DNA from 4 places in the Halomonas sediminis genome. Region 4 is predicted to be linked to each of the others. Evidence: predicted binding sites of a transcription regulator. Region 4 holds the regulator's gene; each other region holds the start of a gene.
What was found. Region 4 encodes PhoB, which activates phosphate uptake and scavenging genes when phosphate is short. Its sites were predicted from a motif close to TGTCATANNNNTGTCANA; they were not measured.
Positions count from the first base shown of each region.

Region 1: a site for PhoB is predicted at 2,753-2,770, ahead of LG290_RS12360 (DUF6482 family protein). Genes of this name have one in related genera too.
Region 2: a site for PhoB is predicted at 1,660-1,677, ahead of phbB (acetoacetyl-CoA reductase). Genes of this name have one in related genera too.
Region 3: a site for PhoB is predicted at 2,167-2,184, ahead of LG290_RS03470 (CYTH domain-containing protein). Genes of this name have one in related genera too.

Region 1 covers NZ_CP085246.1:2,606,953-2,614,543, reverse strand. Annotated here, with positions in the region: gene LG290_RS12380 (hypothetical protein) at 1-296, shown strand, start outside; gene rplI (50S ribosomal protein L9) at 312-758, shown strand; gene dnaB (replicative DNA helicase) at 901-2,289, shown strand; gene LG290_RS12365 (hypothetical protein) at 2,420-2,713, shown strand; gene LG290_RS12360 (DUF6482 family protein) at 2,841-3,143, shown strand; gene LG290_RS12355 (thiol-disulfide oxidoreductase DCC family protein) at 3,152-3,565, opposite strand; gene hemH (ferrochelatase) at 3,729-4,799, shown strand; gene LG290_RS12345 (Na+/H+ antiporter subunit G) at 4,860-5,252, opposite strand; gene LG290_RS12340 (K+/H+ antiporter subunit F) at 5,272-5,541, opposite strand; gene LG290_RS12335 (Na+/H+ antiporter subunit E) at 5,535-6,032, opposite strand; gene iscB (RNA-guided endonuclease IscB) at 6,124-7,494, opposite strand.
Region 2 covers NZ_CP085246.1:390,781-398,371, reverse strand. Annotated here, with positions in the region: gene LG290_RS01980 (DUF349 domain-containing protein) at 1-648, shown strand, start outside; gene phbB (acetoacetyl-CoA reductase) at 722-1,468, opposite strand; tRNA gene LG290_RS01970 (tRNA-Met) at 1,755-1,831, shown strand; gene LG290_RS01965 (nucleoside deaminase) at 2,007-2,567, opposite strand; gene LG290_RS01960 (pyridoxamine 5'-phosphate oxidase family protein) at 2,694-3,182, shown strand; gene LG290_RS01955 (thiolase family protein) at 3,305-4,489, shown strand; gene LG290_RS01950 (hypothetical protein) at 4,689-4,868, shown strand; gene LG290_RS01945 (arsenate reductase (azurin) small subunit) at 4,959-5,480, shown strand; gene LG290_RS01940 (arsenate reductase (azurin) large subunit) at 5,496-7,591, shown strand, end outside.
Region 3 covers NZ_CP085246.1:717,245-724,835, forward strand. Annotated here, with positions in the region: gene trkI (Trk system potassium transporter TrkI) at 1-257, shown strand, start outside; gene LG290_RS03465 (ion transporter) at 330-1,190, opposite strand; gene LG290_RS03470 (CYTH domain-containing protein) at 1,246-2,139, opposite strand; gene LG290_RS03475 (TIGR00153 family protein) at 2,273-2,953, shown strand; gene LG290_RS03480 (inorganic phosphate transporter) at 2,963-4,228, shown strand; gene argA (amino-acid N-acetyltransferase) at 4,358-5,671, shown strand; gene LG290_RS03490 (FadR/GntR family transcriptional regulator) at 5,775-6,533, shown strand; gene LG290_RS03495 (DUF4113 domain-containing protein) at 6,743-6,898, shown strand; gene LG290_RS03500 (hypothetical protein) at 7,216-7,437, shown strand; partial or broken gene LG290_RS03505 (transposase) at 7,470-7,591, shown strand, end outside.
Region 4 covers NZ_CP085246.1:3,398,219-3,405,809, reverse strand. Annotated here, with positions in the region: gene argH (argininosuccinate lyase) at 1-225, shown strand, start outside; gene lptM (LPS translocon maturation chaperone LptM) at 225-383, shown strand; gene lysA (diaminopimelate decarboxylase) at 384-1,655, shown strand; gene dapF (diaminopimelate epimerase) at 1,655-2,488, shown strand; gene LG290_RS16115 (DUF484 family protein) at 2,536-3,246, shown strand; gene LG290_RS16110 (tyrosine recombinase XerC) at 3,239-4,165, shown strand; gene phoB (phosphate regulon transcriptional regulator PhoB) at 4,318-5,007, shown strand; gene phoR (phosphate regulon sensor histidine kinase PhoR) at 5,009-6,301, shown strand; gene phoU (phosphate signaling complex protein PhoU) at 6,341-7,066, opposite strand; gene pstB (phosphate ABC transporter ATP-binding protein PstB) at 7,107-7,591, opposite strand, start outside.

The DNA.
Region 1 (7,591 bases), 790 kb from region 4:
AGGAGTTTCACGCCTTGCGCCTGGCGCCTCGGGAACTGGCCGTTCTGCTGGTGCTGGGCGTGGGGGGCATGCTGCTGGGAATTGCGCCGTTGGCCATGCTTGGGTGGGTACCTTTGCTGATCGCTGGCATTGCGTTGGTACACGGGGTTATTGGATTAAAAGGGATGAATGGCTTGTGGTTGGTAGCGTTCTACGCGCTGCTTATCACCACATGGCCCGCGATTCTCATCGTGCTGCTGTTGGGCCTGATCGATACGCTAGCGAATTTTCGCGCACGGTTGGCTCGCAGCAACTGACAAGAGGTTTACGAGATGGAAGTCATTCTGCTCGATAAGATTGGTAAGCTGGGCGGCCTCGGTGACAAGGTCACTGTAAAGCCTGGTTATGGTCGTAACTACTTGGTGCCTTACGGCTTGGCCGTGCCGGCCACCAAGGAAAACATCGAAGCCTTCAATGCCCAGCGCTCCGAGCTCGAAGCTCAAGCTGCCGAGCGCAAGGCCGAAGCCGAAGAGCGTGCAGCACAGCTCAATGAAATCGAACTGTCCTTGACATCGAAAGCCGGTGACGAAGGCAAGCTGTTCGGTTCCATCGGTCCGCGTGATATCGCCGATGCGATTTCTTCCGCGGGTATTGATGTGGTCAAGAGCGAAGTTCGCATGCCGCAAGGTCCGATTCGTCACACCGGCGAATTCGACATCGATCTGCATCTCCATCCAGAAGTGAATGCAGTGGTGCGTGTGGTGATTGTGGCTGAATAAGCCGCTTGATCTCGCCAGACCATCAAAGGGCGCGGGCTATCCCGCGCCCTTTGTCGTTCCGGGTTTATCAACGACACCCCAGTCACTGATTTACCCCTCAGGCTACCGGTTTGAACGATATCGAGCGTTCAAGGAGCAAATGATGCAGGACAGGTCTTCTTCCGACCAGGAAACGGCAGCGCTCAAGCTGCCTCCTCATTCGTTGGAGGCGGAGCAGTCGGTTCTCGGCGGGTTGATGCTGGATAACCAAGCTTGGGACAATGTGTCGGACCGGTTGGTGGCCGATGACTTCTATCGCTACGAGCATCGCTTGGTATTCAACGTCATGATCTACATGGCGGAAGCCGGACAGCCGCTGGATGTGGTCACGCTCTCGGAAGCCCTGGAAGCACGCGACCAGCTGGATACGGTCGGTGGCCTGGCATTTCTGGCCGAACTTGCCCGCAATACCCCCTCGGCGAGCAATATTCGCGCCTACGCCGATATCGTGCGTGAGCGGGCGACGTTGCGAAAGTTGATCCGTGCCGCCAGCCAGATAGCCGATGGTGCTTTCAGCCCCCAAGGGCGTCCTGCCGATGAACTGTTGGACGAGGCCGAGCGTCTGGTCTTCCAGATCAGCGAGGAGCGGCCTAAAAGCGGTGGTCCTCTCGGCATGAGCGAGCTTTTGACCAAGGCCGTGGATCGCATTGACGAGTTGTTCAATCTCAAGGGCGAAATGACCGGCTTGTCCACCGGTTTTCGTGACCTGGACGAGATGACGACCGGCTGGCAGCCCTCGGATCTGGTGATCATTGCCGGAAGGCCTTCGATGGGCAAGACCTCCTTTGCCATGAACCTGGTGGAACACGCGGTAATTTCCAGCGATAAGGCGGTGATGGTGTTTTCCATGGAGATGCCCGCGGAATCCTTGATGCTGCGGATGCTGTCCTCCCTGGGGCGAATCGACCAGACCCGTGTGCGTACTGGCCAGCTGGAAGATGAGGATTGGCCACGGCTGACCTCGGCGGTCAACCTGCTTAAAGACAAGCAGCTGTTCATCGACGACACCGCAGCGCTTTCGCCCAATGAGATGCGCTCGCGCATACGCCGGGTGGTACGCGAGCATGGCAACATGGCATTGATCATGATCGATTATCTGCAGTTGATGCAGATTCCTGGTTTTTCCGAAAATCGTACCGGGGAAATCTCGGAGATTTCGCGTTCGTTAAAAGGGATGGCCAAGGAATTCGGTTGCCCGGTGGTAGCGCTTTCCCAGCTTAACCGTTCATTGGAGCAGCGCCCCAACAAGCGCCCGGTGATGTCGGATTTGCGGGAGTCCGGGGCCATCGAGCAGGATGCGGATGTGATCGCCTTCGTCTATCGTGATGAGGTGTACAACCAGGACAACCCGGATAACCAGGGGCTGGCTGAATTGATTATCGGCAAGCAACGTAACGGCCCCATCGGCACGGTGCATATGGCATTTATCGGTAAATACACCCGTTTCGAGGACTTGGCCCCGGACAGCTACGGGGAAGCCTTCGGCGGTTGAGCCGATGTTGAGAGACGGTTGAGGCGCAATGGCCAAGCCGCATAATGCCCAGTCGCGAAGGGCAGGGCCGATAAGCAAACGCACGAACGAGACTGGCGTGCGAGTGGCAATCAATCAAGTGGAGAAAGCAATGGCTGGTGGTTTTCGACGGGGTAATCGTCCGCGCATTCCCAAGTTGGAAGCGCGGGGTGAGCTACAATCGCTGGAGAAGGAAGGCCCGTTCAAGGAATGGCTGGGGATGCCGGATCTTTACCGTTATCATTTGGTGGTGGAAGGCGAGGCCTACAGTTATCAGACGGAAGACAGTGAGTTGCCTGTCGCGGTCGGTGACAAGGTGGTGTTCCGCTATAAGCAGACCAAGGCGGGTAACTGGATTGACCGTAACTCATTGGGAAAGGCGATCGACCCAGCTGATTATCAGTAATATTTGATGAAGATACTTGGAACTCCCTTGCAGCATTGCCGTCATATTTGTGACACTCAACCGCAATGGAAATGTCATCAGGCACAGTCAAGCTGTGCCTGAGTTGTATTTAATGCAGGAGGGAACCATGGAGTTCAAGTCACTCAAGCCGTTCGTCAAACAGCATGATAATTTTGAAATACGGGTGATTACCCACGCCGGCAGCCGTTTCTATCAAGTGGAACTTGAAGATGTGGAAGGGCAGCGCCACATGCTGACTAATCGTAAAAAACCGATGCTATTTCGCGCGCTCGACGATGTTTACCTGGAGCTCAAGCGAGCCGGTATTCACCGTGCTTACTTGGTGCAGTATGTGCCCCAAGACGAAGTGGTCGGTCGCGAAGCCCATTATGATGCCCCTCTGACATCGCGCATGCCGCTAGTCTTTTGAGGTCGTTCTCAAGACCGTTTAGCACAACGTCTAGCTTGACGTTTTTCCCACCACTGGCCCAGCCGTACCCGGCGGCGGGCAAAAAAACGGTAGCCGGTATCCATGACGCCGCATATACCGGGCAAGCAAGACAGCCACACCAGCCGCCGGTAGCCTAATACGGCATAAAGGGCCCGGCTGGCGTCCATGCCTATATACCACGCCCCTTGGCTATCCAATACGTGCAGCTTTCCCATCATGCGCTCGAATCGGGTGTCGTATGCTTCGGCATTGAACGTTGGGCTTTGGATATCGACCAGCTTGATACGCTCACGCTGGCGATGCTTTTCCAGCCAAGCGACTTCGACGCGGCAGAAAGGGCAGTGGCCGTCGTGAAATAGCGTTACCGGCGCGCTCGCTTGCAATGTCTGAAAGCGGCTCATAAAAACTCCTGGGGCAGTAATCTGCCGGATAGTAAGCTCAAGGCTTAGACATGTGTTCATCTATTGTTATACAGATCGTGTCGATAGTATAACTTTATGCCGCCGCGGTGGTGAAAAATGCTAAGATCCCATGACGTATAACGTATTTGCCTAGGAGTATTGGATGACCACGAGCGTAGAGAAGGACCAGCCCGGTACAGGGCGCTTGGCGCATGCCGCCTCCGACCACCCGCCGGTGGCTCCCACCAAGGTCGGTGTGGTGCTGGCCAATCTGGGCACGCCCGATGCCACCGATTACTGGTCGATGCGACGTTACCTAGGTGAATTTCTGTCCGACAAGCGGGTGGTGGATTACGCCGATTGGAAATGGCAGCCCCTGTTGCAGCTGGTCATTCTCAGCAAGCGTCCCTTCTCTTCGGGAAAAGCGTATAAAAGTATCTGGAATATGGAAAACAACGAAAGCCCGTTATTGACCATTACCCGTGCGCAAACCGAGAAAGTGACTACGGCGCTGCACGAGCTTTACGGTGATAATGTGGTGGTGGATTTCTGCATGCGCTACGGCAATCCTTCCACCGATAGCGTGATTCGGCGACTTCAGGCCCAAGGCTGCGAAAAAATCGTGTTCTTCCCGTTATATCCGCAATACGGCTCACCGACCACCGCGACTGCCAACGATCAGGCCTTTCGCACCTTGATGAAACTCAAGTGGCAGCCCTCCATTCGTACGGTGCCGGCGTATTTCGAGCACCCGGAATATCTCACGGCGCTGGCCAATTCAGTGCGGGAGGTCTATGAAAACACGGCGTCACGCCCGGAAAAATTGGTGGCCAGTTACCACGGCGTGCCCCAGCGTTATCTGATGGAAGGCGACCCCTATCATTGTCACTGCCAGAAGACCACGCGCCTGTTGAAAGAACGGCTGGGGATGGCGGATGAAGAGATCGTGACCACTTTCCAATCCAAGTTCGGGCCGGAGAAGTGGGTGGGGCCGGCTACCGTGGACTATGTGGCGGAGCTTGCCAGGCAGGGCAAGAAACATATCGCGGTGATATCCCCAGCGTTCGCCTCGGATTGTGTAGAAACGTTGGAGGAAATTCAGGAAGAGATCCGCGATAGCTTTCTGGAGGCCGGGGGCGAGACCTTCACCTATATTCCTTGCCTGAATGACCGGGACGATCATATCGCAGCCCTGACAGCGATTATCCGCAACGAACTGGGTGGCTGGCTCTAGCCAATGAAAAGGCCAATGTATCAACGACTGCATTGGCCTTCTCGCTACCCATCCTGCTTGTCAGCCGTGTCCCTGATCGGGATGCGGCACCGGCTTGTCACCGATTTCTTCATCCCGCAGCTCCGAAGGCCGGCCTTGGGTCTTGTCGACATGAGGCAGCTGCAAGTGCAGCCCGGTCTTGGCCAGCAAATGCGCGCTGACCGGGGCGGTGATGAACAAGAACAAGGTAATCAGTATTTCCTGGATATCCGGCTTGCCCTGGGCACCCCAGAAATACAGCATCGAAGCCAGCAGAATGCAGCCAATGCCCAGGGTGGTTGCCTTGGTGGGGCCGTGCAGGCGCATGTAGAAGTCGCGCAGGTGGGTCATGCCCAGCGAGCCGATAAATACGAAGATGCCGCCTGCAATCAGCAGGAAACTGATCACGCCCTCAAGAATCACGTTAATCGTCATGGAGCCTCCAAGGCCTTTTTTATTCGATGATATCGCCGCGTAGCAAGTACTTGCACACCGCTACCGTGCTGATGAAACCGAGCATGGCGATCAACAGTGCCGACTCGAAATAGGTCTTGGTGTTGAGCCACAGGCCCATCATCACAATCAAGGCAATGGAATTGACGTACATGGTGTCCAAGGCCAGCAGTCGGTCGGGAAGCGAGGGACCCACGGTGAGTCGATAGACATTCAGCAACAGCGCCAGGATCACTAGCGCCAGACTGATCTTGAGTGCGATAGCTAGCATTCATATATCTCCATAAGCGGTCGCTCGTAACGCTCGCGAATGTGATTGATAAGCGCCTCTTCGTCCTCCACATCCAAAGCGTGGATCAGCAGCGTCTTGCCATCCATACGCAGGTTGGCCGAGACCGTTCCCGGGGTAAGGCTGATGGTATTGGCCAGCAAGGTAACCGTGAAACGCTTCTTTACCATCAGTGGATACTCAACGAAATGCGGACGCATGCGGCGCCAAGGGTTGATGATCAACCAGGCCACCTCGAGATTGGCGACGATGATATCGCCGAGTACTCGCAGAACGAAGCGCAGCAACAGCCAGGGTTGGCTGACATGCGGCTGTAGATCCCAGAAACGGTAGGTAAGCAGAGGAATGACGATCGCCAGTACGCTCCCCAGCAGAATCTGGCCGAAGGCCATGCTACGTGTCATGAGTAGCCATACCAGCAACAGCAGGATCGACAACAGAGGTGTCGGCAGCCAAGAGCGGGGCTTGATCATCAGATATTACGCGGGATACCCGGTACTTTTAGTGCCGGGAGGGATAGCGCGTCGTGCGCAGCACGACTCGGGGTTCCCTGTCCGCGCCTCCTTAGGGTTGAATCGTGGGTATCTGGTGATAGCCGTAGCCATCACCGCGTTGCAGCAGAGTGCAGTAGCGCCAGGATATCCCCTGTACCGCGCCCTGTTCGGTCTGAATGTTGAAACTGCCAGTCTTGCGGATTGCCGCGCGCCCTGTATGTGTGCCGGCCTTCTTGCCGGTCGGGACAATCGCCCTAACCCTATCGCCGGTCTGAAAGCCCTGTACCTGCTTCTGGCGCATCAGGTAGCCACGCGGAAAACCGTATTTGTCGAGCCGGGTGCGCTGATAACTGCCACGCCCGGTGGCCTTGATGATCAGCGTCGGCACTTGCCAACCCTTCAGGAAGTCGACGTTTCCAACACAGGCCGCATCCAGGGCGTGGGTCTTGGGAATACCCAGGCGCTGGCGGTTGAACTTGGTGCGACCGCCGCTACCCACGGCGACTGGCAGACCAGTGGTTTTCATGGCGCCAAACAGCGCCCAGCGCGTGGCGTTGACGGCGGCGGCATCCCGCAGCGGCAACTTGAGCTGGCGCTGCACCCGAGCCAAGCGCGTTTCCGCCGACAGGCCATTGGCTTTGAGGCGGCGTTTCAACCCCTTGTCGGTGGCAAAGAAGTCGGCAAGCGGCTGGCTGTCCTTGGCGGTGTTGCAGTCGTGACAGACGATGGTCAGGTTGCTCACCCGGTTCGAGCCGTCCCGAGCGCGCGGCACCACATGCTCAATTTCCAGCGGTGTATCGCCAGTACCGCAATAGGCGCACTTCCGGCCCCACTTCTCTAGCAGGTACTCGCGTACCTCATAGCCAAGCAAGGTGCCTTGCTGGTACTCGACCCCGGTAATCTCCGGGTTTTCCAGCTTCTGCATATCGAAGCGCACCAGCTCCATGCTCAGGTGAGTCACCGGCACCCAACGGCACAGCTTGTCCACCCAGGCCATGGTTGTATCGACCCGATGCTGCAGGCTGGGCGGCAGCCAGCCCTTCTTGCGCGTCCGGTTGTCGAAACGTGGCTTCCGATGGCGTAGGTTCTTGCTGCGACGCCGCCGGCGAAACCCCGCCCGTTGCTCCAGTGCCTGACGAATCTGGAAACCCCGATGGACCAATTGAAACAGGCAAAGCACATGACGTATCGCCGGTGCCTGCTCGTCCGTTGCGTTGTCTTCCAGGCGCATCAGCGCCAGGCCGGTTTCCTTGCTGCCCGGATCAGCGGCCAGCAGGGTTGGCTGCAAGGTGCCGTCACTCTGGCGCCGATCACGCAGCCGGATCACGAAGGGAGTGCGATTCACTACCACCGCCCGACCGCGCTCCAATAGCAATCTTGCGCGCTTTTCGCTACACGGCATCAACGGCTGCTTGTTTTTTCCCAATACCAAGACTGCCATACCAACAACCTCCTTTGTTCTTGCCCTTACGGGCCTGGTGACGCAGGTCTTGCGACCTGTCTCCCCTCGGGAATGTCTGCAACCGGCTCCCGCCGAA
Region 2 (7,591 bases), 490 kb from region 4:
AGCTGGCAACCCAGGGAAGCCAGCGAAGTCGAGATTCTAGAGGATGCACTCAAGGAGGCTGCCACACTTGAGCCACTGCCGAGCAATCGACGTGGTGAAGGCATGCAGCGGCGGCTCAGCGGGATCGTACGCACAAGACGCGAGCACTTGAATCGGCTGGAGGTGGGCGAGATCGTACAATACTGGCGCGAGCTATATCCCTTGCTCAATGCGCATCTGGCAGCGGATGCAGAGTTTATCAACCATAACGTTACTCAGGAGGTCATCGCTCAAGCGGTTGTCGCCTTCCCGCTAAAGCCACCCTTCCAGGCCGCTCACGAGAAGCGCAACAAGGCACGCCGAGACATCAGCAACACTTCCCTGGATAGCATCATGCCCGAGGTCGAAGAAGCACTGGCTCGCAATCGGATGCGCTTGTCATTACTGGCCATGGGCCGGGTACGTCAACGCGATGAGCCACTACGCCTGGCAATTCAAGTGGAAAGGCTCAACGAAGGCCTCGTTCAGCCTCTTACCCCCGCCTCCGAGCTGACCGATGTGCTTGCTGAACTTCTCGCCATTGGCCCCATCTCCGAGGCGCTATGGCAAGACGAAGCCGCCGAATTGGATGAACTTCTTGGCTGCCTGGTCCGCTTACCTCCGCCTTGAAGGAAAAGCAAGACAGCAAAACGGGAGGCCAGGCCTCCCGTTTTTTATGCAGCGAAAAAGTTGGTGTACCGATTCAGCCCATGAACTGGCCGCCGTTGATATCGATATTGGCCCCGGTAATGAAGCCCGAATCTTCGTGAGCAAGAAACGCAACCAGACGGCCGATTTCTTCCGGTGTACCGAAGCGCTTGATGGGAATACCTTCACGAATGGTTTCCCGGACTTTTTCGGGAATCTTCATGATCATGTCTGTCGCAATATAGCCAGGCGATACCGTGTTCACGGTAATACCCTTGGTGGCGGTTTCCTGAGCCAACGACATCGTCAGGCCATGCATACCGGCTTTGGCAGCCGCATAGTTAACCTGGCCGAACTGGCCCTTGCGCCCATTGATCGAGGAAATATTGATAATCCTCCCGTAGTTTTGCTCAAGCATCGACTCAACCACACCACGGCAGGTGTTGAAAACGCTATTAAGGTTGGTATCAATGACTTGGTACCACTGGTCGTAAGTCATACGCTTCATGGTGCCGTCGCGGGTGATGCCGGCACAATTGACCAGCACCTGGATAGGACCATGCGTTTCGTTGATCTCACGGGCGCCTTCGAGGCAGGCATCATGGTCGGAAAGATCGATACCGGAAAGAGCGATGTTGGTATAGCCATCGGCTTTTTGTGTCTCCAGCCAGGTTTTAGCCTTATCCGGGTTATGGTACCCCGCAACCACCTGAAAACCCGCATCCGCCAAAGAACGACAAATTGCCGTACCGATACCACCAGTTCCACCAGTTACCCAGGCGACGGGGACTTGATTTGCCATTGACTACCTCCCTGATAATGACTCATGACTTGGCAGCATGCTGCTTGCAGGCAAGCCATTCTAGTGAAAAGCGCTCAAGCGCTTTTTTATTACAATCTTGGCGGTCGATGCCCTGATTCTAATGAGGCCCCAACGACCGCGACGTTATAGTTTTTCACATTTGTAAATCAAGCATAGTCTTAACATCACCATGTTGCAGCAGAATGAAAGCAACTACCATAAGCTAATCGTTTTAAAGCCACGCTTGACATAATCCAGAAAAAGAGTAGTATGCATCTCACGTTGATGCGGGGTGGAGCAGTCTGGTAGCTCGTCGGGCTCATAACCCGAAGGTCATCGGTTCAAATCCGGTCCCCGCTACCAATATTTCGAAAGGCAGATCAGTCACTTACTGATCTGCCTTTTTTTTGGCTTGGCTTCTCGATCTTTTCTGTGTTCACATTTTTTGACCGCCTTGAGCCGCAAAAAATCGCATGAGCTTCAGGCGACAGACCAGCATTTTCCTCCCCCCGTTTATTCCCCCCAGCGCTAGCCTTTCTTACCGCATACCCTTCCAGTCTTCATGCTCAAGCGCAGGATTTTCTTCGCGGAAGCGCGCGTAGAGTGCAATACCTTGGGTGTCTTCCAAAATATCGACCTGAACACCCTTCTCACGCAGCAGCGCTTCCGTGCCCGCGGCATTGGTGATATCGCCCACCACAACACGCGAGACGCCGCGCATATGCAGCAGCGTGGCGCAGATCTCGCAGGGGCTCAAGGAGGTGAACAGGGTCGTCTGTCTGAAGTCGAGACGACCCGCATCGCGCATGGCAGCGGTCTCTCCATGGTTGTAAGGATGGTTCTCCTGCACCAGGGTGTTATGCCCCTTGCCAACAATCCGCCGCGTCACGTTGTCGATAATCACCGCGCCGATGGGACAGCCGCCCTCGTCATAACTTTTGCGCGCCAGCAGCACCGCGACCCGCATGAAATCGGCATCGCTCAGGCGACGAATGAAGGCCTCATCCATCAACGCCGACAGGCTGGCGGTGGGCATGTGGGCAATGGCTTTCAGTGCCGCCTCGGTGACCTGCGTTTTTTCGTTTAATAGTGATTGCATACTCGCGCCCTTCGGTTTGCCGAGGTTAATAATGGTAACTAGGCTGATTCTAGTGATGTTCAATGCATTAGCATTAGCATCGTCATTTCCTATTCGCCGCACCGTATTCGACAGGAGATTGAAGCTATGTCCAGTCCTGAGCACAAGCAGAAGATCTGGAAGATGATCAAGGGCATCAAAGTCGGCATGCTGGTTACGCTGGATGGCGATATGCCTCGTGCCCGGCCGATGCACCTGGTTCAGGATGAATACGATGGCACCCTGTGGTTCTTCACCCGCCGCAGTGCCGAGAAGGTCTTTGAAACCGCCAGTGATCACGACGTCTGCCTCAGCTTCTCCGATCAGGAAGAAGGCGTGTACGTGTCGCTCTCGGGCCAGGCCAACCTGACCGATGACCGCGAGCTGATCGAGAAATACTGGAATCCCTTCATCGGGGCCTGGTTCCCTGAAGGCAAGGACGACCCGGATGTGGCGTTACTGGAAATCAAGGTACAGATGGGTGAGCACTGGAAGGCCAAGGAGAGCAAGACGTTCCAGCTCTATGAGATCGCCAAGGCCAACGTCAAGAAAGACGCTACCCCGAACCTGGGCGAAAATGAAAAGTTCGGCGGCTGACTTCGTTCTGACGCGAACGCTGGTTGGCCTGCCATGGCCTCGGCGCCAACTCAGTGCTATAGGTGAAATGTCCTGATCTGCGGCCGCTCCGGCCGTTTACCCAAACGATTAGAGGAGTACTTATGTCAACTCGCGACGTCGTCATCTGCCATCCCGTCCGCACGGCCATCGGCACCTATGGCGGCAGCCTCAAGGACACACCCGCCACCGACCTGGGCGCACGGGTCATTCAGGAAACGCTTTCCCGCTCGGGGCTTGCCGCCGAGAAGGTGGATTCGCTGGTGATGGGTCACGTGATTCAGGCGGGCTGTCGCATGAACTCGGGCCGTCAGGCCGGCATCGGCGGAGGGCTTCCCGTGGAAGTCCCGGCGCTTACCGTCAATCGGGTCTGCGGCTCCGGGGCCCAAGCCGTGGTCAGCGCCGCCATGGAGATCTGGAGCGGCATGGCTGACTGCGCGATTGCCGGCGGTATGGAGAACATGGACCGCGCACCCTACGTGATGCCCCAGGGGCGCTGGGGCGCACGCATGGGCGACGTGACCATGCACGATACTATGCTGCTTGATGGCCTCAACGACGCCTTCAGCGGCAAGCACTCCGGCTGGCATACCGAAGATCTAGTGAGCCGCTACAGCATCTCCCGCGAAGACCAGGACATTTGGGCGCTGCGCTCTCAGCAGCGCTTCTCCAAGGCCCAGGAAGCCGGCCACTTCGATGCTGAAATTGCCGGGGTGGAACTCACCAGCCGCAAGGGTACCACCACCTTCGCCCGCGACGAGCACAACCGCCCGGATATCACCCTGGAATCGCTGGGTAAGATGAAGCCCGCTTTTCGTAAAGAAGGTACCATCACCGCAGGTAATTCACCGGGTCTAAACAGCGGCGCGGCGGCGATGATCGTTGCCGAACGCGACTGGGCCGAGCAGCAGGGCCTCACCCCCGTGGCCCGCTTGGTGGCTTTCGGCATCAGCGCCGTGGAGCCTGGCTACTTCGGCATCGGCCCGGTACCGGCAGTCAAGCAGGCGCTTGAGCGCGCCGGCTGGTCGGTGGATGATCTGGACCGGGTGGAGATCAACGAGGCCTTCGCCGCCATTGCCTTGGCCTGCCAGCGCGAACTCGGCCTGCCGGAAGAGATCGTCAACGTGGAGGGCGGCGCTATCGCTCACGGCCATCCGATTGGTGCCACCGGCGCGGTGCTGACCACCCGGCTGTTACATGCCATGCAGCGTAACGGCGAACACCGCGGCATCGTCACTTTGTGTATCGGCGGTGGTCAGGGCATCGCCCTGGCGCTGGAAACCCTCTGACGCTCGGCCGCTGGCATGTCACGACGCGCCAGCGGCTTGCCACAAGTTTTCTGTAGAGAGACAAAATGACGGCCGAGCCCCAGCGCCCCCCGCAACGGCTGTCATCGCGCGCACCATGAATAGACATAGGGTTTCGCCCTGATGCGCGCTCCGCTGAACCTGGAGCGGGTACCTCAACTACTTTCAGCAGAAGCCAGGACTGGCCGGTTATGGGCTCGGTGCAGGCTTCGGTGCCATCATCCCCTTCTATTCCTGCTCGAACATCCCGTTGTTTCTGGGCTTTACCAGTGCGGAAATTTCATTAGGCATCACCCTGGCCTTACTGTTCTCCTCGCCGACTCGGCCACCTGCCCTTGCACACCTGCCAGAACAGAACTAGATTTTAGACCATCAAATACGAATATCCACATATCACAACGGAACCATCCCGATACAAGCCTCCCTAACAACAACACCGGAGTGCCAGACGATGTCACGATTGAGCCGCCGTAACTTCCTGAAGTTGACCGGTAGCAGTGCCGCTCTAGGCACTCTTTCGCTATCTCCCGTTGTCCAGGCACAGCAAGGCAGTTCCTCGCCTCCCGCCGGCAGCACCACCCTACCCTATCCGCGTGATGTGGTTGCCCGGCTGGACGACGTGACCGTCAATCAGCCCGTCTACTTCAACTATCCCGACAATCGCTCGCCCTGCGTGTTGATTCGCAAGGGCCGCGAGGTCAAGGGTGGGGCAGGTCCGGACAGAGACGTGGTGGCCTACAGCACCCAATGCACGCACATGGGCTGCCCGGTCAATTACGACCAGGAGGCGGAGACCTTCAAGTGTCCCTGCCATTACAGCATCTTCGACCCTGACAACGCCGGCCAGATGGTGATCGGCCATGCCACCGAAGGCCTACCCCGGATCCTTCTGGAGTATGACGAAGCCGAGGATACCCTGCTTGCCGTGTCGGTCGATGGCCTGATCTATGGTCGCCAGGCCAATATCATCTGAACCGGGAGAATAACAATGACCCAATTCAAGGATCGTATCCCCCTGCCTCCGGTGGATGCCCAGAAAACCAATATGGCCTGCCATTTCTGCATCGTCGGCTGTGGTTACCATGTCTACAAGTGGCCCGCCAACCAAGAAGGCGGCAGGGCCGCTGGCCAGAATGCGTTAGGGCTCGACTTCACCCGCCAGCTTCCTCCCATGCAGATCACCATGACACCGGCCATGGTCAACCGGATCAAGGATCATGATGGAGGCGAATACAACATCATGATTCTGCCCGACAAAGCGTGCAGCGTTAACCAGGGACTATCTTCGACGCGGGGCGGCCAGATGGCCAGCGTGATGTATTCGGAACAAACCCCGATCGGCGAGCGGCGCCTCAAGTATCCGCTGGTGTATAGCGGGGACGACTGGGTGGAAACCAACTGGGAACGCGCCATGGTCCTGTATGCCGGCCTGACCCAACGCATCCTCGATAATGACGGGCCCGACCAGCTGTTTTTTAACCTCTTCGACCATGGCGGTGCGGGCGGCGGCTTCGAGAATACCTGGGCGACTGGCAAGCTGATTTTCAATGGCATGCAGACAAAAATGGTGCGGATCCACAACCGTCCCGCCTACAACTCGGAATGCCATGCCAGCCGTGATATGGGCATCGGTGAGCTCAATAACAGCTACGAAGATGCGGAAGTCTGCGATGTCATCTTTTCCATCGGCGGCAACTCCTACGAGACGCAATCGAACTGGTTTCTGGCCCACTGGGAGCCGAACCTTAGGGGTGCCAACATCACCAAAAAACGGGAATGGTTCCCCGCCGAGACGGTCGGCAAGGGTAAAGTCATCCTGGTCGACCCACGGCGCACGCCGACCGTGGCGATCTGCGAGACCGTTGCCGGGAAGGAAAATGTCCTGCACCTGGCGATCCAACCGGGCACCGATACTGCCTTGTTCAATGGGCTACTCACCTATGTGGTCGATCAGGGTTGGCACGACCAGGTCTTTATTGCCGAGCACACCAGCGGCTTTGATGAGATGCTCGCCGCCAATCGCATGGAGCTGGACGCGTGCAGCCGCATTACCGGCGTGAATCGGGCCGATATCATCAAGGCCGCCGAGTGGGCCTACCGACCCAAGGCCAGCGGCCATGCCCCGCGCACCATGCACGCCTATGAGAAGGGCGTGATCTGGGGCAACGACAACTATCGGATTCAATCCGCCATCGTCAATCTCGTTGTGGCGACCCATAACGTGGGCCGTCGAGGCACCGGCGTGGTGCGTATGGGCGGTCACCAGGAAGGCTATACGCGCCCGCCTTATCCCGGTGGGCGCCCGGCGCCCTATATCGATCAGGAACTGATCAAGGGCAACGGCATGATGCTGACGGTCTGGGCCTGTAATGCTTTTCAGACCACCCTCAATGCCGAAACCTATCGTCAGGTCATCAAGCGTCGGGCCGCCATCGTCAACCAGGCACTGGCCGAAGCGCGTGGCGCCACCACTGATGAGCTTATCGATATCGTCTATGACGCCGTCAAGAACCAGGGCGGCCTGTTCATCGTCGATATCGACCTCTACCGCACCAAGTTCGCCGAATATTCCCATCTGGTACTGCCGGCGACCCATCCTGGGGAGATGAACCTGACCTCCATGAACGGCGAGCGGCGGCTACGACTGTCCGAGCGCTTCATGGACCCTCCCGGCATCGCAAGGCCAGACTGGCTGATTGCGGCCAACATGGCCAATGCCCTCAAGCAACGCTACGAGTCGGCTGGCTACACGGCAATGGCCGAGCGTTTCGCCGGGTTCGACTGGACGACCGATGAGGATGCCTTCAACGACGGCTTCCGCATGGCTCACGAGAAGGAGATCGACAGCCAGGGTGGCCCGACCGGGCACCTGGCCACCTATGAGCGACTGTGCGCAGCTGGCAACAACGGCGTCCAACTGCCCATCAAGGCGTACCAAGACGGCAAACTCATCGGCACCGAGATGCTCTACACCGACAATAACTTCGATACCGATGACGGCAAGGCGCATTTCCAGCCATCGCCTTGGAACGGTTTCCCCGAGGTGATCGAGCGCCAGAAAGAGCGCTATGACTTTTGGATCAA
Region 3 (7,591 bases), 820 kb from region 4:
TCTTCTTTTTCTTGACCGTTGCAGGCTTGGCCCTCGGCTTGGCCTTGATGGGGCTGGATTTCACCACGGCACTGTCCGGTGCCGCCACCGCAGTGGCTAACGTGGGTCCGGGGCTGGGTAATATCATCGGTCCTTCAGGTAACTTCGCTACCTTGCCCGATGCCGCCAAATGGCTCCTGTGCGTCGGTATGCTGATGGGCAGGCTGGAAATCTTGACCGTCCTAGTGCTGTTAACGCCGATGTTCTGGCGTCAGTAACAGACTGTCGGTTGCTTGCCGCGATTATTGCTTGGACTCAGGGGATGAAGTTAATGCTTCTGTGCGGATTGCCTATGAGTGCTTGCGAGGATCTTCGGTGGTTTCATCCAGCCAAGTGCCGCATCGCAAGCAATAACGGGCTTTCTTCTCATGGCGGTCATAGCCGCAGCCGGGGCAGGCTTCATTGGAATAGCGTTCCTCGCGGATCGAACGAATGACTTGCGCGGAAAACACCCCGGTGGGCACGGCGATGATCGAGTAGCCGATGAGCATCAGCACCACCGTGATCGTCTGGCCTAACGAGGTGGCGGGGACGATATCCCCATAGCCTACCGTGGTCAGGCTGACGATTGCCCAGTAGATGGACTTGGGAATGCTGGTGAAGCCCGCTTCAGGCGATTCGATCAGGAACATCAGCGAGGCGAACAATGTCACCAGCATGAAAATGCTGCAGAAGAACAGCAGTATCTGCCGTAGGCTGCGCCTCAGCGCATCCAGCAGCAACTGGGCCTCGCCGACAAAGGTAATCAAACCGAGTATGCGAAATATCCGCAGTATTCGCAGCATGCGAACCAGCACGAGAACCTGAACCCCGGGGAACAGTAGCGCCAACCAGGTGGGAAGCACCGCGATGATATCCACGATGCCGTAAAAGCTTTTCAGGTATAGCCAGGGCCGCTCTAGGCAGTAAATTCGCAGCGCGATTTCCACGGTGAACAGCAGCGTCAGCATCCAGTCGAGATAGTAAAAAAAACTACCGAAGCGCAAATGAAGAGCAGTGACGCTATCCAGGATGACCACCATGACGCTTATCATGATGGCGACAATCAGGGCGATATCAAAACCCTTGGCAAGGGGAGTATCGGACTCAAAAATGATCTGAAACAGACGCTTGCGAATCCCTACGCTAGCCGGTTTTAATCCAGACTCCATGCTGTTTTCCTGTGTGTAAATGCGGGTGGCTGAAATGATGCTTCGGCCAGCTTTTTCAGGTAGGCGTGGTTTTGAACGCCATGTGACGCGAGAGCGTCAGTGCCGCCTGGCCAAATGCCGCAGCAAACTCCCCATTGTCGTCGAGTTGCGAGATCAAGCGTTCGGCCAATAGCCGCTCTTCGCAGTGTAGCGCCTGATGGTGTGCCAATTCCCGCAAGGCTTCATGGGCTGCCTGGAGAAAATAGCCATCCGTGCTGTCGTGATAAGCATCCAATGCCACAATGGCACGCTGCAACCATTGAGCGGGAGTCTCTGCCTCCGGCAATGCCCAATGCCGCTGCAAGAGGGCGTTGCCTCGGGCGGCCTTGCTCATGTCGGCGGGACGTAACCTGATGGTTTCAGCCAGGGAAAACGCGACCGCCCAAAGTGCCTGGGGATCGCCTTTGACAAGTTCGAGTTCTGCCTCGCGGATGCTGGCGCGGTGGGAGCCGGCACGAATTTCACCCTGATCGAGTGCCACTTCCATAGAGCTTCCCGACGCATCGAGCTGCCAGGTGGTACGGTTGAAATTTGTCTGTAGGCGGGGGGCAAGCCGCTCAAGTGCCGCGCTTTTCCAGTCGTGCATCACAGGAAGCGCACTCAGACCGTCAAGATCAAGCTGGCCGGCGGGTACTTCCCATTCCCACTCGCCGCGTTCGGACATGCCGCCGCCGCCCTGGCCTGCGGTTTTCAATGTTTGCAGGGTGCGGCCGTCCACCTGGCGCAGGCGCAATGCCATGCGGGCATTTTCCAGGACGCCTTCCGGAGTGTCGAAATAGATATTGATCAGCTGTTGCCGGCGGCAAGGCAGAGAAGCCAGCAGGGCATGCGTGGCGAGTGCCTCGGGGCCGTCTTCGGTCAATGCCAGTTTCAATTCGACTTCCCGAGTGTTTCGGCTATCTTTTGCCATGCTGCTACCTCGGTTGCATGATGTTTTGATGAATTTTTGATGACATTATGAACTTTTCATGACGGCACGGTATGCAGTCTTTATACTGGCGCCGCCATTTCCAGGCTCCCCCGAAAACAGGCTTAAAGGCATTATGGTAACCACCAACCCTTTTTCCGCGATGTTCGGCCGCTCGCCATTTCAGCCGCTGCTGGCCCACATCGTCAAGGCCAATGAATGTGCCGATCAACTTCTGCCGTTTTTTGAAGCATCCTTGCAGGAGGATTGGGACACCGCCAATGAACTGCGTGAGAATGTCACGCGCCTCGAACACGAGGCTGACGAGCTCAAGACCGACCTGCGCTTGAATCTGCCCAGTACCATGTTCTTGCCGGTATCGCGCTCGGATCTGCTCGACCTGATCAGCGTACAGGACAAGATAGCCAACAAGGTGCGCGATATTACCGGCATCATGCTGGGACGCAAGATGCGGGTGCCCGATGCATTGGCCGACCCGATGCGCGATTACATGCGTACCTCGGTGGCTTGCGTGGCCCAGGCGCGTCAAGCGCTGGAAGAACTCAAGGACCTGCTTGAATCCGGCTTCGGCCGCAATGTCTCGGATGTCATGCAGAACATGATTCGTGAGCTGCATACCCTGGAACATCAAGCGGATGGCCAGCAAGTGGCGATTCGTCGTTTGCTGTTCGAACTGGAAAGCGAATTGCCCCCGGTGGATGTGGTTTTTCTGTACAAGATCATCGATTGGGTGGGTGAGCTATCCGACCGCGCCGAGCGCGTGGGTAGTCGGTTACAGATTCTGACAGCGCGCTAAGGGGCCTTTATGCTGATCATTACTCAGTACAGTGAAGTATTCATCATTCTAGCCTGTCTATTCGGCTTCTTCATGGCGTGGGGTGTGGGGGCCAACGATGTCGCCAATGCCATGGGCACCTCGGTGGGGTCAAAAGCGATCACCATCAAGCAGGCAATCATCATTGCCGTGGTGTTCGAGTTTCTAGGGGCCTGGTTGGCCGGGGGGGAAGTTACCGATACCGTGCGCAAGGGTATCGTTGATCCTGCCTTGCTCAAGGACGACCCCCAGTTGTTGGTCTACGGCATGCTGGCAGCGCTTTTGGCAGCGGCTACCTGGCTGCTGATCGCTTCCATGAAAGGCTGGCCGGTTTCCACCACGCATTCGATCGTGGGGGCTATTGTAGGCTTTGCGCTGGTAGGTCTTGGAGCCCATACCATCGACTGGGGCGGAGTCAGCATGATTGCCGCCAGCTGGGTGGTGTCACCGCTATTGGCTGGTTCCCTGGGCTTTCTATTGTTCAAGTCCGTGCATCATTTGATCTTTGAAAACCATGACCCCTTTGCGGCGGCCAAGCGCTACGTACCTGTCTATGTGTTCCTGGTAGGGTTCATCATTTCCATGGTGACCATGACCAAGGGGCTCAAGCACGTCGGGCTCGACTTCAGTTTCGGTCAGAGCTTCCTGCTCTCCCTTGGGGTGGGGCTGTTGATCATGGGCCTGGGTATCCTCATGGAACGCCGGGTGACGTATGTGAAAGACGCCGAAGATCACTTCGGCTATGCCAATGTCGAGCGTGTATTCGGCGTTCTGATGATCTTTACCGCCTGTGCCATGGCGTTTGCCCATGGCTCCAACGACGTGGCCAATGCCGTAGGCCCGCTGGCAGCGGTCATCAGCGTGGTACAGAGTGACGGTGTCATCGAAAGTGCTGCCTTGGTGCCCTGGTGGGTGCTGGTGCTGGGCGGTGGCGGTATCGTGGTCGGGCTGGTTACTTACGGCCACAAGGTCATTGCAACTGTGGGTACCGGGATTACCGAGCTGACCCCCAGCCGGGGTTTTGCTGCAACACTTGCTGCTGCTACTACCGTGGTACTGGCATCGGGTACCGGCCTGCCGATTTCCACCACGCATACGCTGGTCGGCGCAATCTTAGGTGTCGGCTTGGCACGGGGTATGGCAGCGCTTAATTTGCGTGTGATCGGCACCATCGTCATGTCATGGTTGATTACCTTGCCGGCCGGTGCTGGTTTGGCGATTGTCTTCTTCTTTATTTTCAAGGCCATTTTCGGCTGAAGTTGACTTATCACGGCTAGAAAGACGTAACGAAAAAGCGGCGGTATCACGACAGTGGTGCCGCCGTTTTTGTGGGTCTGGTAAAGTAGGGGCGGATATTGTCTTTCACCTGCTGCCGGAGAGCGGCCCTTGGATACGCGTTTCCCTTTCGTTGACTGGTTCCGTAACGCATCGCCCTATATCAATGCGCACCGTGGACGAACCTTCGTGATCCTCGTCGAAGGTGAAGCCATGGCATCCGGTCGCGGCGAACAACTGATTCAGGACCTCGCCCTGTTGCATACCCTGGGCGTACGCCTGGTGGTGGTGTTCGGTATTCGTCCCCAGGTTCAACAGGCGCTAATGACAGCGGGCATCGTTCCCACACGTCATGACGGCCGCTGGGTAGCCGATTCCACGGTCATGGCTCAGGTCGAGCAAGTCGCGGCGCATCAACGCCTGTGGTTGGAAGCGCGGCTATCGCTGGGTTTGCCGAGTACACCGCTGCATGGCGTGGAATTGACCGTGGTCTCGGGCAATCTGGTCATGGCCAAGCCGCTGGGGGTCCGGGATGGCGTGGATTTCGACCACAGCGGTGAAGTGCGCCGGGTGCGGGGTGGTGCCATTCAGGGGCTACTGGACAAGGGCTCGCTGGTGTTGCTCTCGCCGCTGGGATTTTCCAGCACCGGCGAAGTGTTTGATCTGGATGCCTCGGAAGTCGCCCAGCAGACAGCGGTGGCACTGAATGCCGATAAATTGATTTTGCTGGGGGAATCCGAAGGCTTGCGCGATGAAGCGGGGGCCTTGTTACGCCAGCTGACCCCGGCGGAGGCCGAACCCCGCCTTGAGTATGCCCAAACCGACAGTGAATTGAGGCGTCACTTGCAGGCTGCCTGTAATGCATCACGCCAAGGCGTGGCCCGCACGCACCTGCTTTCCTGGCACAATCACGACGCCCTGCTGGGAGAACTGTTCACCCGCGATGGCGTGGGCACCATGATCACCCAGCATCGCTATGAGCAGTTGCGCCCTGCCACCCTGAACGATATCGCAGGGCTGCTTGATCTCCTCGAGCCGCTGGAGCGCCGTGGCATGCTGGTAGCACGTTCCCGCGAGCGCCTGGAGCATGAAATCGACGATTATGTGGTGATCGAGCGTGACGGTATGGTGATCGGCTGCGCGGCACTGCACGAGTTTCCGCAAAGTGATATTGCCGAGCTTGCCTGCGTGGCGGTTCACAGCAGTTATCGAGGTGGCGAACGTGGTGAAAGGCTGGTGGAAGCCTTGGAGCGCCGTGCCTGTAAACACAACATAAGCAGCTTGTTCGTGCTGACCACTCACACGGCTCACTGGTTCGTCGAGCATGGCTTTCGCCCGGCCACCCTCGAAGAGCTCCCGCCACTCAAACGCGACACTTATAACCAGGCGCGAAAATCCAAGGTATTGCTCAAAGAGCTTTCATGAGTTGCCGAGATGTAAGTGGAAGTGATCCTAAGTATTAAGCATAATTGCTATTATGTTAAACATACTTCAAGCTATGGTGAAATTCTTTTCTAGGAAAAGACTCGTGACAGCAAAGCCACTCAAGACTCCCCGACGTCCTAGCGTTGCCGATTACCTGGCAGAAAATATTTTTTCCGGACATTATCAGCCCGGCGATTTTGTCCCCAAGGAAATCGATCTTTGTGAACAGTTTTCCATCAACCGTTCCGCTGTCCGTAGTGATCTTCGGCAATTAGTGGATCTTGGCATTATCGAACGGATTTCCGGGCATGGCTCCAAGGTAAGAGATTATGAGGAGTGGAATATCCTCGATCCCGTCGTGACCAATTGGATAACGCGCCATGCTTCTCCCAACCCCAGAATTCAACAAGAAATTCTGGCATTTCGATTGGATGTCGAGCCTTACGTGGCTATGACGGCAGCTAGACGCGCTAAGGCGCGTGATCTCGTGGCTATCGAAGAAGCCTTTGAGGGGATGGGAGAAAATCTACGTAATGCAAGCTGTGCGGCGGAGCGTAAATTGCACAGCGATTACGACTTGGCCTTTCACGTCGCTATTTTCAAGGCAACTCATAATATCGTCTGGTCACAGCTCTCGCATATCTTACGACCCTCCATCTATCTGCTGGTGTCGGAGTCCAATATCAATGCGACAGATCCTGAAGACAGCCTTGAGCGTCATCGCCTGGTGATGGAACATATTCGAGCCCGCAATCCACGCGAAGCCTTCCTGGCTTCACAAGAGGTTCTGAAAGGCACGGCCCAGGCGTTGGGCATCAAAACGGCTGAGAATATTCTGGGCAAAGAATTGGAACTGCTGTAAGAGCACTAAAAATAAGCGCTTCAATGCCTGGTCGGCAGCCGGAAAATAATCAAAGCCGCAACAGCCCGGCTGGGACGGATATACAAAGCGGGAATCCGGCACCAGAAATGTGGCGTGGTGCTGATAGACCTCTGCGACCACGATAACGAGCAGCTGGGCCTGCTGGCTGATCCCTGAGCGATGAGAAGCGCGAACGCAACGAACGATTAATGGCAACGCTGGACAATCTCAACAAGGAGCACGGCAAGAATACAGTGCGGCGGGGAATGCCGAGGAAAGGAAATGCATGGGAGTTGCACTGCGCGCATCGCTCGCCGCGGTACACCACCAGGTGGGATGAGCTGCCAGTCGTGCGGGTGAAGTGAGAAGCGAGATACAAAGAAGCCCGGCCAGTGGTCGGGCTGTGTCTTCCCTTCCTTGTATTCCATCGTAGGCTTCCTGCCTGCGCATCCTTGAGCTTAAGTCATCCTGACTCGTCCTTCCCTGATGAGCCTCCCTGGCTCAGTACAAATAGATTGCCAACCCAGTACCGCCTAGGAAATAACTTAAGTTAAGGGACCGGATAAAAATAGTCTACCGCGCTCACGCCGCAACAGGATTTGGAGTCACGATTGGGTCATAGCGCATTACGGCATGAGTATGCACAGGTGCTACTCTGTGTTCTTTGACACAGGAGAAGCCCATGCAAGATATAAGTTATCTCGACGTTGGCATGAAAACAGAGATTGGCGCGGATCAAGTGGAGGGGCCTGAGGTGGGAAAGGTGTATGTGCGGCCGCTCGATTCGAATACCTGGCTTCCCTTTAAAGAAGATGCTGCCGAGGATCGCCCGCTTGTTGTTCGCATTGATAGTATCGATGGCGATGTGTGCCACTGCACGGTCACAAGAAAGCCAAGTTTATAGCAGCATCGCACCTTAGCCGCTGGCATGCGCACATGGTGTGGCCGGTGAGCTATGAATCCACACTATCCATCTCGAACGCCGGGGATGAATGGTTGCCCGATGACCACCTGGCGCGCTTCGTCGTGGACGTCGTCGAGCAGTTGGACCTCTCGGC
Region 4 (7,591 bases):
CAGTCGGTCGCGTTCGGGTTACGCGAAGAAAAAGACCTTTCCGAGATGAGCCTCACTGAGCTCAAGCAGTTCTCCGACATCATCGAAGAGGATGTCTTCGAGGTATTGACCCTGGAAGGTTCGGTCGCGGCGCGTAACCATATCGGCGGCACCGCGCCCAATCAGGTGCGGGCGGCGGCACAGCGTGCACGTGATGCAGTGATCGTACTCAAGGGCGCGATGTGATGCGTGCTGTCAGTAGCCTGGCAATAATTGCTGTGGCGATACTGCTGGCCGGCTGCGGCCAGAAAGGGCCGCTGTACTTGCCATCGCCAGAGCAGCCTTCACCGGAGCAGTCCGAACAAGCGCCATCCACCTCGCCAGCGGTCGAGCAGGAGACCTGAATGGATTATTTCAATTATCGCGACGGCGTGCTGTATGCCGAAGAGGTTCCGCTTTCACGCATTGCCGCCGAGCATGGCACCCCGTGTTATGTGTATTCCAAGGCCACACTTGAACGGCATTTTCGCGCCTATACCGAGGCGTTAGGCAGCCATTCGCATTTAATCTGCTATGCCGTTAAAGCCAATTCCAACCTGGCGGTGCTGGGGCTTCTGGCACGGCTGGGGGCGGGGTTCGATATCGTGTCCGTCGGCGAGCTCGAGCGCGTCCTGGCGGCGGGCGGTGACCCGGCCAAGGTGGTGTTTTCCGGCGTGGCCAAGCAAGAAGCGGAAATGGCCCGTGCCCTGGAAGTGGGTATCAAGTGCTTCAACGTGGAATCGCGCCCTGAGCTTGAACGCCTCAATAGCGTGGCTGCGCGCCTGGGCAAGGTTGCCTCGGTGTCGTTGCGCGTCAATCCGGATGTCGATGCCGGCACCCATCCCTACATTTCCACCGGCTTGAAGGACAATAAGTTCGGCATTGCGGTGGATGACGCCCTGGATGTGTATACCCAGGCGGCGGGAATGGCGCATCTGGAAGTGGTCGGGCTGGATTGTCATATCGGCTCCCAATTGACGGAAACCGCACCTTTCCTGGATGCCCTGGAGCGCCTGCTGGTATTGCTCGAGCGTCTGCGCGACCAGGGAATCGAGATCGACCACCTGGACCTGGGGGGTGGCCTGGGCGTTACCTATCGCGATGAGCGGCCGCCGCAGCCGTTCGATTACGCTACTGCCTTGCTCGAGCGGCTTTCGCGTTGGGAGGGCGGCAAGCGCCTGACGCTGTTGTTCGAGCCCGGTCGCTCGATTGCCGCCAATGCCGGCGTGCTGTTGACCCGGGTCGAGTTTCTCAAGCCTGGTGAGACCAAGAACTTCGCCATCATCGATGCGGGCATGAACGACATGATTCGCCCGGCGCTGTACCAGGCGTGGCAGGCCATCGTGCCGGTGGACACGCGCCATGCGCGGGATTCGGCGCTTTACGATGTGGTCGGACCGGTATGCGAAACCGGAGACTTCCTGGGCAAGGAGCGTGAACTTGCGATTGCACCGGGGGACCTTCTGGCGGTGCGTTCAGCGGGTGCCTATGGCTTTGTGATGGCCTCGAACTACAACAGCCGCCCCCGCCCGGCGGAACTGATGGTGGATGGCACGGAGTGTCATGTGGTGCGTGCTCGTGAGCGCCTGGCGGATTTGTGGGCCGGCGAAACCTTGCTACCGGCAGGGAGCGTTTGATGCTGCTGCATTTCACCAAGATGCACGGGCTGGGCAATGATTTCGTGGTGGTGGATCTGGTGACTCAGCGCGCCCGTCTTCGCAATGAGCAGATTCGCCAGCTTGCTGATCGTCGTCTGGGGATCGGTTTCGACCAGCTGTTGATCGTCGAGCCACCCCGCGACCCGGAAATGGATTTTCGCTACCGCATCTTCAATGCCGATGGCAGTGAAGTGGAAAACTGCGGCAATGGAGCGCGCTGTTTCGCCCGCTTCGTGCGCGATCAACGTCTTACCCACAAGCACGAGATTCGGGTCGAGACCGCCGGTGGCCCGCTGGTGCTCAAGGTGCAGCATGACGGCATGGTGCGCGTGGACATGGGGCGGCCGCGCTTCACTCCCTCGGCATTGCCGTTCGATGCGCCGGGTGATCAGCCGTTGCATACCCTGGCGGTCGGTGACGAAACCCTCGAGCTGGGGGTGGTGTCGATGGGCAATCCGCATGCGGTGATCCAGGTTGATGATGTGGATACTGCCCCGGTGGAGCGTTTGGGACCCTTGGTGGAAGCGCACCCGCGCTTTCCCCAGCGGGTCAATGTCGGTTTCATGCAGGTGCTCTCGCCCTGCGCGATTCGTCTGCGCGTCTATGAGCGTGGCAGTGGCGAGACTCTGGCCTGCGGTACCGGCGCCTGTGCCGCCGTTGCCAGCGGGATTCGCCAGGGACTATTGAAAAGTCCGGTCAAGGTAACGCTGCCGGGCGGTGACTTGATGATCGAATGGTCGGACCCGGAAGCTGCGTTGATCATGGTCGGCCCGGCAACACGTGTGTTTGATGGGCGCGTCGCGTTAAGCTGACGCGGCCAAGCGCAAACCGTCGCGATAGCGTAAACAGGAGTAAGGTGATGTCTTCAGCCCCCGAGCCGCGCAAAACCCTCGATCCCGATCAGGTAGCCTTCTGGCTGGCGCGTCATCCGGACTTTTTTGTCGGGCGTGAAGGGTTGCTGCAGCAGCTCAAGGTCCCTCATCCGGATATCCAGGGTGCGATCTCGCTATTGGAACGTCTGGTGCTCGACCTGCGCCGGCGTGCCGAGCATGCCGAAAGCCGCTTGGAACACCTGCTGGAAACCGCGCGCCACAATGAGACACAGTATCGGCGCCTGCGGGAAACCTTGCTGGCATTGGTCGAAGCCGAGGATCGAGATACCTTGGCCCAGGCGTTGGCCACCCAGCTCAGCGAGCGTTTTGCAACGCCGGCCATGGCACTCTGGTGTCCGGCGGAACTCAGCGATAACGAACCCGCTCCGCCACAGCCGCCGCGTCAGGTGCTGGACCAGCATGCCACCAAGCGCCTGACCGCGCTGCTTGATGGACGCACCAGCCGCTGTTCCAAGTTGAGTGTCAGCGACTGGAAATGCCTGTTGCCGCATACCAAGCCACCGCGCAAGGCGGGTTCCTGCGCCATCACTCGACTTTCCGCCGGGCAGCCGCTGGGCTATCTGCTGCTCGCCAGCCCCGACCCGGCAAGTTATTGCGCCAGCATGGACACCTTGTTCACTGAATATCTGGGCGATGTCATGGCCCGCTTGCTGACGCGCCTGGGCCCTTATGCTTGATACCCCGCTCGAGGGAAGTATCACGGCATTTCTGGCGCAGATGCGACGCCATGCCAGCCCCGCCACGCTGAAAGCCTATGCTCAGGATCTCAGCGCCTTGCAGGCCTTCACGCTGAGCCGTGATGTGCATGCCGCGGAAGCACTGGATACCGCCCTGTTGCGGGCTTTTCTGGGACGTGAACGTAGCCGCGGGCTGGCTCCCAGCAGTTTGGCCCGGCGCCGCGCGGCACTCTCGCGTTTTGCCGATTACCTAGTCAAGCAAGGAATCCTGGCACATAACCCGGTAACGCTATTGCGCACGCCGCGCCAGCCCAGCCACCTGCCGCGCCCGCTGGATGTGGACCAGCTCAGCCAGTTTCTGGACACCCCTCATGATGGCTCGCCGTTGGCATTGCGCGACCAGGCCATACTGGAACTTTTCTATTCCAGTGGCTTGCGCCTGGCGGAGCTTGCCGCTCTGGATGAGCCTGACGTTCACGGCCATCAGGTACGGGTGATGGGCAAGGGAAGCAAACCCCGCCAGGTACCGGTGGGCCAGCGTGCTCAGGTGGCGCTGGGCCATTGGCTGGCGCAACGCCCATTGCTTGCCGGCCAGGGCGAAACCGCGCTGTTCGTCGGGGTGCGCGGAGCCCGTCTGGGGCATCGTGCGATTCAAAAGCGTCTGGCGCACCTGGCCGTGGCCCGCGGTTTACCGGAGCACTTGCACCCACACCGATTGCGTCATTCCTTCGCCAGCCATTTGCTCGAGTCCAGCCAGGACTTGCGTGCAGTGCAGGAGCTCCTCGGCCATGCCAATCTGGCCACTACACAGGTGTATACCCGGCTGGATTGGCAAAGCCTGGCAGCCAGTTACGATGCGGCCCATCCGCGAGCCAAACGTTCTTCGACCGCAACTGAACAGGAACCCGGCAAGACCTAACGCTCGCCCAGCGGCAGCTGAGCCGTTTGCATAGGCATTTGTTGGGGTGCGAGGGCGGCTGCTTGGGAAAATCGGTCTTGTCATGGAATTGTCATCAGGGCATGGTGTGATTGTCATTGACCTGTCATTGTTCGATCACGAGGCCGCCCATAATGACCGCCAAGACCGTTCTGATTGTCGATGATGAAGCGCCGATTCGCGAAATGATCGCGATCGCCCTGGAAATGGCTGACTACCACGTCCTTGAAGCGAGCAATGCTCAGGATGCCCACGCCATGATTGTGGATCATCAACCGGACTTGCTGCTGCTGGACTGGATGATGCCGGGCATCAGCGGTATCGAGCTTGCTCGTCGGCTCAAGCGCGAAGAAGCCACCGCCGAGCTACCCATCATCATGCTTACCGCCAAGGGTGAAGAGGACAACAAGATTCAGGGTCTCGAAGCCGGGGCCGACGATTACATTACCAAGCCGTTTTCCCCTCGTGAGCTGGTGGCAAGGCTCAAGGCCGTGCTGCGCCGAGCGACACCGCGCGGTGTCGAAGAGGCCGTCGAGATCGACGGCCTCTTGCTGGATCCCATGAGTCATCGCATCAGTGCGCATGGCAAGGCCTTGGAAATGGGGCCTACCGAGTACCGCCTGTTGCAGTTTTTCATGACTCACCAGGAGCGCGCCTACACTCGTAGCCAGCTGCTGGACCAAGTATGGGGAGGCAATGTCTATGTCGAGGAACGCACCGTGGACGTGCATATCCGCCGCCTGCGCAAGGCATTGGGCGATGCCCATCAGCACTTGATTCAGACTGTACGCGGTACCGGCTACCGGTTTTCGGCCAGAGGCTAGGGTGCGATTGTGGAGCCGTGAGCTGTGGCGTCTGGTATGGCCGGCAACCTTGGGAACCCTGGTCGGCTGGCTGTTAGTGACGCCGGGGCTGGGTCTCGCAGCGGGCTTGGCGCTGTGCCTGGTTTACCATCTGCGCCAGTTACGCGCCCTGTATCGCTGGATGACGTTGCACCCGGAGCAGGAGCCTCCTGCCGCGAGCGGGATGTGGGGCGAGCTGTTCGACCAGCTTTACCGTTATCAGAAACGCCAGCGCATCACTCAGCAACGCTTACGGGCGATACTCGCGCGGATACAGGAATCCTCGGAAGCCATGCGCGACAGCGTGGTGATGCTCGACCGTCATGGTGACCTGGAGTGGTGGAACAGTGCTGCCAGCGACATGCTGGGGCTGCAAGCTGCCCATGACCGCGGCCAGCACATTACCAATCTGCTGCGCGACCCCCACTTCGTCAGTTACTTCAAGGCGCATGACTATCGCGAACCCCTGACCTTGACGTCTCCCATCGACGAGCGTCGTATCCTTCAATACCAGCTGACGCTTTATGGCGATGACGAATGCCTGCTCATGGCTCGCGATATCACCCGGTTGCATCGCCTGGAACAGATGCGGCGCGATTTCGTGGCCAATGTTTCCCATGAATTGCGCACACCCCTGACGGTACTTTCCGGTTATCTGGAAACCTACAGCGACCTGGCTGAACAGATGCCGCCGCGCCTGGGGCGCGGGCTTTCGCAGATGCAGGCGCAAACGAGCCGTATGCAGAATCTGGTCAACGATCTGCTGATGCTGTCACGCCTGGAGATCGACCAGGGTGGCGAAGATCACCGGCCGCTGCTCATGGAGACGTTGCTCGACGGCATCCGCCGCGATGCGCTGGCCCTTTCCCATCACCGCCATGAAGTGACTATCGAGCTTGAGTGCCATGCTCAGCTGGTAGGCAGTGAGCAGGAAATTCGCAGCGCGGTTTCCAACCTGGCTTTCAATGCCGTGCGTTATACCCCGGAAGGTAGCCACATCACCCTGCGTTGGAAGACTCACTCTCAGGGCGCCTGCATTGAAGTCGAGGATAACGGGGAAGGCATCGATCCGGTGCATATTCCGCGCCTCACCGAACGCTTCTACCGTGTGGACAAGGGGCGCAGCACTGAAACCGGCGGTACCGGACTGGGGCTGGCAATCGTCAAGCATGTACTATTGCGCCATGAAGCGCACCTGGAGATCGACTCCCACCCAGGCGAGGGAGCCCGCTTTCGTTGCGTGTTTCCCGCCAAGCGCCTTGTCTATCCTACCTAGTAACCTGGCGGGCTTTGACCTTATCGTTTTAATCTCAAGTCAGGACTTCTTCAGCATGTTTTCATCGAGCTCTTCCGGGGCGATGTGCCGGATATCCAGGCCCTTGACCAGATAGACCACGTATTCGGCCAGGTTGTTGGCATGGTCACCCACCCGTTCCAAGGCGCGCAACACCCACATGACGTTGAGTACCGAGCTGATCGAACGGCTGTCTTCCATCATGAAAGTCATCAGCGAGCGCATGGCGCTGCCATATTCGTCATCCACCAGCTTGTCTTCGTGCACCACCTGCATGGCCAGATCAGTATCGAAGCGGGCAAAGGCGGTGAGCGAATCGCGCAGCATCTTGCGCACATGCTCGCTGATATGCCGGACTTCCACCAAGCCTTTTACATTATTGCTGCCTTCGCTCAAGCTGAGGGCATTGCGAGCGATCTTGCTGGCTTCGTCGCCGATACGCTCAAGATCCGAGGTGGCGCGAATTACCGCCACCACCAGGCGCAGGTCGGAGGCGGCCGGCTGGCGGCGTGCCAGTATCCGGGTGCATTCATCATCAATCTGAATCTGAAGGTCGTTGACCTGGCGGTCGTTGTCACGGACCTTTTCCGCCAGGTGAGAGTCGTTCTCCAGCAGTGCCTTGATCGCCTCCTGTACCTGCTTTTCCACCAGGCCGCCCATGGCCATCAGGTGGGTCTTGAGCTCTTCGAGCTCCTGATTGAACTGGCGGGAAATGTGCTGGCTATGCGTATCGCTGGTGATATCCATTGTATCGCTCCTGGGCCGGTAGGCCTGTGTTAGCCGCTGGTTACGCCATACGGCCGGTAATGTAGTTTTCGGTGCGCTGCAGGCGCGGATTGGTGAATACGCTATCGGTGGGGCCGTATTCCACCAGCTCTCCCCCTTGGAGAAAGGCGGTGTAGTCCGAGACTCGGGCAGCCTGCTGCATGTTATGAGTGACCAGCACCAAGGTCAGTTGCGACTTCAGGTTGCGTATTAGCTCCTCGATCTTGAGTGTCGAGATGGGGTCGAGTGCCGAGGCCGGCTCATCCAGCAGCAGGACATCTGGTCGCACCGCCAGGGTGCGGGCGATGACCAGGCGCTGCTGCTGCCCACCCGACAGGGTCCAGGCAGAGCGGTACAGGCGATCCTTTACCTCCTCCCACAGCGCGGCGGACTGTAGCGCCCATTCGACGGTGTCATCGCGTTTGCGTTTGGGCATTCGACCTTGCAGACGCAGACCAAAGGCGACGTTTTCATAAATCGATATAGGAAAAGGATTGGGGCTCTGGA